DNA from 2 places in the Simplicispira piscis genome. Region 2 is predicted to be linked to the other one. Evidence: riboswitches for the same ligand, from Rfam matches in the RefSeq annotation. Region 2 holds a riboswitch; the other holds the start of a gene.
What was found. Region 2 has a riboswitch for glycine ahead of gcvT (glycine cleavage system aminomethyltransferase GcvT). Riboswitches for the same ligand answer to the same signal wherever they lie in the genome.

Region 1 (2,199 bases), on a different contig from region 2:
GTCCTCTACCAAGAGCCTTGCGTGACATCCATCACGGTCTGGCGCATTGGTGCAGGCCGCCGAAACATTTGCTCACACGCCTTCGCCAAACGACTACACGGGCTTGACGAAGAGCACCACACAATGCCCTTCATTGGTTCCTTTCGGGACCATTTCAAAGGAGTATTCCCATGGCACGCCTCGCCCTCGCCGCCGCAAGCATCGCCCTGCTGTCACTGTGCGCCCTGGCGCCCACCGCGCAGGCGGCCACCTCGGCCACCATCGTCATCCAGACAGCCCCGCCCCCCGTGCACTACGAGGCCGCGCCCCGGGCCCGGCGCGGCATGGTCTGGGTACCGGGCCACTGGGAATGGCGCCACGACCGCTACCGCTGGATCGACGGCTACTGGCTCAAAGCCCGCCCTGGTTACCGTTACAACGCCCCCCAGTGGCGCGAGCGCGGTGGGCGTTGGTATATGGAGCCCGGCCGCTGGGACCGTGACGGTGACGGCATTCCCAACCGCTACGACCGGACACCTGACGGTCGCCAGCCCCATTACAACGCCCCCCCGCACCGGCCCCCACACAGCCGCGGCGCCCCACCCCACCGCCGTGACAGCGACGGCGATGGCGTTTCCAACCGGCACGACCGCCAACCCAACAATCCGTACCGCCAATAAAACCCTGCGCGTGCGAGGCGCTTGGGCCTCTCCATAAGCAACTGTTGTATGGCATAAGGCCCTGCGCACCCCACGCAGGGCCCCGGGCGCGCCTAGAATCGCGCACTGCAGGAGAGCTTGGCGGCACCGTCCGCTGCACCGAAGGCGCAAACTCCCATACACGCTCAGGTTCCGTACTGCACCTTTCATCACAGCCGTCTGGAGAGCCGCCACCACCGTGGCGCACCGAAGGAGCAAACCCCACGCCATGCTGGCAGGGGGTGAATCTCTCAGGTCACAAGGACAGGGGGAGCGGCAGCTTGGCGGACACGCCGGCTGCATGCTATTCATTTAATAGCTGCTACCGCTTATCCATCAAGCGCTGGAACCCTGAAAGGCTCCAAAAATGCGCGTGATCGTTCTCGGCGCCGGCTTGCTCGGTGTCACTTCGGCTTATTACCTCCAACAACGCGGCCACGATGTGACCGTCATCGACCGCCAGGCCACGCCCGGCGCCGAAACCAGCTTCGCCAACGGCGGGCAAATTTCGGTCAGCCATGCCGAGCCCTGGGCCAACCCGAGCGCGCCGCTCAAGGTGCTGCAGTGGCTGGGCCAGGAAGACGCTCCCCTGCTGTTTCGCGTACGCGCCGATATGCGCCAATGGCTGTGGGGCCTGCAATTTTTGCGCGAATGCACGCCAGCACGCACGCGCCACAACATCCAGCAGATCGTGCGCCTGGGCACTTACAGCCGCGCAGCCCTGCAGCAGCTGCGCCGCGACACCGGCATCCAGTACGACCAGCGCACCCAGGGAATCCTGCATTTTTATACCAACCAGAAAGAATTTGACGGCGCCCTCGGCCCGGCCGAGCAAATGCGCCAACTAGGCTGCGAGCGCCAGGTGATCAGCGCCGACGAGGCCGTGCGCATCGAACCCGCCCTGGCCCACATTCGCCCGCAGCTGGCGGGCGCCACCTTTACCGCCGAAGATGAATCGGGCGACGCCAACCTGTTCGTGCGCGAACTGGCCGCACTGTGTGCACAAGCCGGAGTGCAGTTCCGCCTGGGTGAGCACATTACCGCGCTGCGTGCGGCGGGAGATGCAATCGACCACGTGGAAGTCACCAACGCCGAGGGCCGTTTTGAGCGGGTGCGCGGCGACGCCTTTGTGCTGGCCATGGGCTCGTACAGCCCATTGCTGGCGCAACCGCTGGGCGTGTCGTTGCCGATTTACCCGGCCAAGGGCTATTCGGTGACCATGCCGGTGAAAGACGCTGCCATGGCCCACCAGGTCAGCCTAACGGACGATGAATTCAAACTCGTCTTCTCGCGCTACACCAGCGAGCAGGGCGACCGCCTGCGCATTGCAGGCACGGCCGAACTCAATGGCTACGGCCGCGACCTGAACGCAGCCCGCTGCGAGGCCATCGTGCGGCGTGTGGAGCAGCTTTTTCCCGGGGCAGGCGATGCCACCCAGGCGCAGTTCTGGACGGGCTTGCGCCCGGCCACGCCGAGCAATGTGCCGTTGATCGGCCGCACCAAGCTGGGCAACCTGTTCCTC
Region 2 (2,199 bases):
CGTGAGGCTGGCGGGGTTGTCCAGTTGCGCCAGCACCTTGTCGGCGCCCGGGAAGCCCCCGGCGCGTGCGCCGCCGGTGCGCCGCACTTTTTGTATGGCCCAGTTCAAGCCTGCTTCCACGGGGGTGGTGGTGGTGTCCATGTCGTTGCCATACAGGCACAGCCCCGCCTCCAGGCGCAGCGAGTTGCGTGCGCCCAGGCCAATGGGCTTGACCTCGGGTTGCGCCAGCAGGGCGCGGGCCAGGGTTTCGGCCTGCGTGGCGGGCACGGAGATTTCAAAGCCGTCCTCGCCGGTGTAGCCGCTGCGGGTGACAAAGCAGGTGCAGCCTGCAATGGTGAAGTTGCCCCCCGTCATGAACACCAGTTGCTCCACGCCGGGTGCCAGGCGGGCCAATGCCGTGGCGGCCTGCGGGCCTTGCAGGGCGAGCAGGGCGTGGTCGGGCATGGGGACCACCTGGCAGCGCATGCCGATGCGTTCCTGGAGGTGGGCAATGTCGCCCACCTTGCAGGCGCCGTTGACGATGACGAAGATCTCGCCATTGCCTTTGTTGAAGAACATCAGGTCGTCGATGATGCCGCCCTCGTCATTGAGCAGCAGGCCGTAGCGCTGTTTGCCCACGGGCAGGTCGATCACGTCCACCGGCATCAGGGTCTCGAATGCGGCAGCGGCATCGCGCCCCACCAGGTGCAGCTGGCCCATGTGCGACACATCGAACAGGCCCGCGGCCTGGCGGGTGTGCAGATGCTCGGCCATCAGGCCTGCGGGGTACTGCACGGGCATGGAATAACCGGCAAAGGGCACCATGCGGGCGCCCAGTTCGATGTGCAGTGCGTTGAGCGGCGTGGTGAGCAGGGGGGCGGTGGCAGACATGGCGGACTCCGGGGCAAATAGGGGCCACAGCCCATGGGGCTGCGGGATTTGCCTGCTGTCCGCTTTACCTGAGAGATTCGCCGCAACGCCCTGGCTGGCCGTGCGGTTTGCTCCTTCGGTGGATGGCCTGCACCTGGGGCGCGGACATCTCTCTCCAGCTAGGGTACGCCGGCATCGTTGCGGGCGTTTGTCAGTCCTTTTGCCTGAGCGTTCGGCGGGGGCCTGCGCCTTCGGCGGCGCCGCTCGTGCTTCGTGGTGAAGTGCGGGGCGCTCTCTCCTGACCGGGCGAATTCTACCTATTTTGCATAGACGATATCGCGCAAACTCAGCGAAATCGACGGAAAGTACGTGATGAGCAGTAGGCAGCCCAGGATCACCAGCACGAACGGCAGCAGGCTCCCGACGATGCGGTCCAGCGAGATGCGTGCCACGGTGCATGCAGCAAACAGGTTCACGCCAAAGGGCGGCGTAACCATGCCCAGCGCCAGGTTCACCACCATGATCAGGCCGAAATGCACCGGGTCCACACCAAAATGCTGGGCCACGGGCGCCAGGATGGGCGCCAGCACAATGATGGCTGCGCTGGTCTCGATAAACATGCCGATGAAGAACAGCGCCGCGTTCACGCCCAGCAGAAACAGCGCAGGTGACTGCAGCACCGCTTCGAGCCAATGACCAATGGCGTCGGGGACGCCCGCGCGGGTGATGAGAAAGGCAAACAGGCCCGCGTTGGCGATGATGAACATGATCACCGAAGACGAAATGACCGAACGCCGCAGCACGGCCGCCAGGCTTTTGATGCCGATTTCCCGGTAAATCAACACCCCCACCACCAGCGCATAGAACACCGCCACGGCCGAGGCCTCAGTGGGCGTGAAAACGCCGCCGTAGATGCCGCCCAGGATGATGACGGGCATGAAGAGTGCCCAGCCCGCCTGCAGCGTGGCGCGGCCCAGCGGCATGCGGCCTTCGCCATCGTTCTTGCCCCAGCCCTTCCACTTGCAATACGCCCAGACGAACAGCATCAGCGCGCCGCTGATCAAGAGGCCTGGGCCAAAACCGGCGATGAACAGCTCGCCGATCGACACCTCGGCGCTCACGCCGTACAGGATGAGCGGAATCGACGGCGGGATGATCACGCCCAGCTCGGCGCTGGTGGCCTGCAGGGCGGCGGCATAGCTGGTCGGGTAGCCGTGCTTGATGAGCGCCGGGATCAGGATGGCTCCAATGGCAAAGGTGGTGGCCACCGACGAGCCCGAAACGGCGGCAAAAATCATGCACGTGAGCACGCAGGTCATGGGCAAGCCGCCTTGCACACCGCCCACCAGG

Region 1: linked by a shared signal. The riboswitch ahead of ACYVOC_RS18365 (D-amino acid dehydrogenase) and the one ahead of gcvT (glycine cleavage system aminomethyltransferase GcvT) in region 2 are both predicted to bind glycine.

Annotation. Positions count from the first base shown of each region.
Region 1 covers NZ_BAAGQN010000033.1:31,442-33,640, reverse strand. The annotation lists gene ACYVOC_RS18370 (YXWGXW repeat-containing protein) at 171-659, shown strand; glycine riboswitch at 848-955, shown strand; gene ACYVOC_RS18365 (D-amino acid dehydrogenase) at 1,045-2,199, shown strand, end outside.
Region 2 covers NZ_BAAGQN010000031.1:16,563-18,761, reverse strand. The annotation lists gene gcvT (glycine cleavage system aminomethyltransferase GcvT) at 1-870, opposite strand, end outside; glycine riboswitch at 916-1,038, opposite strand; glycine riboswitch at 1,056-1,160, opposite strand; gene ACYVOC_RS18030 (TRAP transporter large permease) at 1,167-2,199, opposite strand, start outside.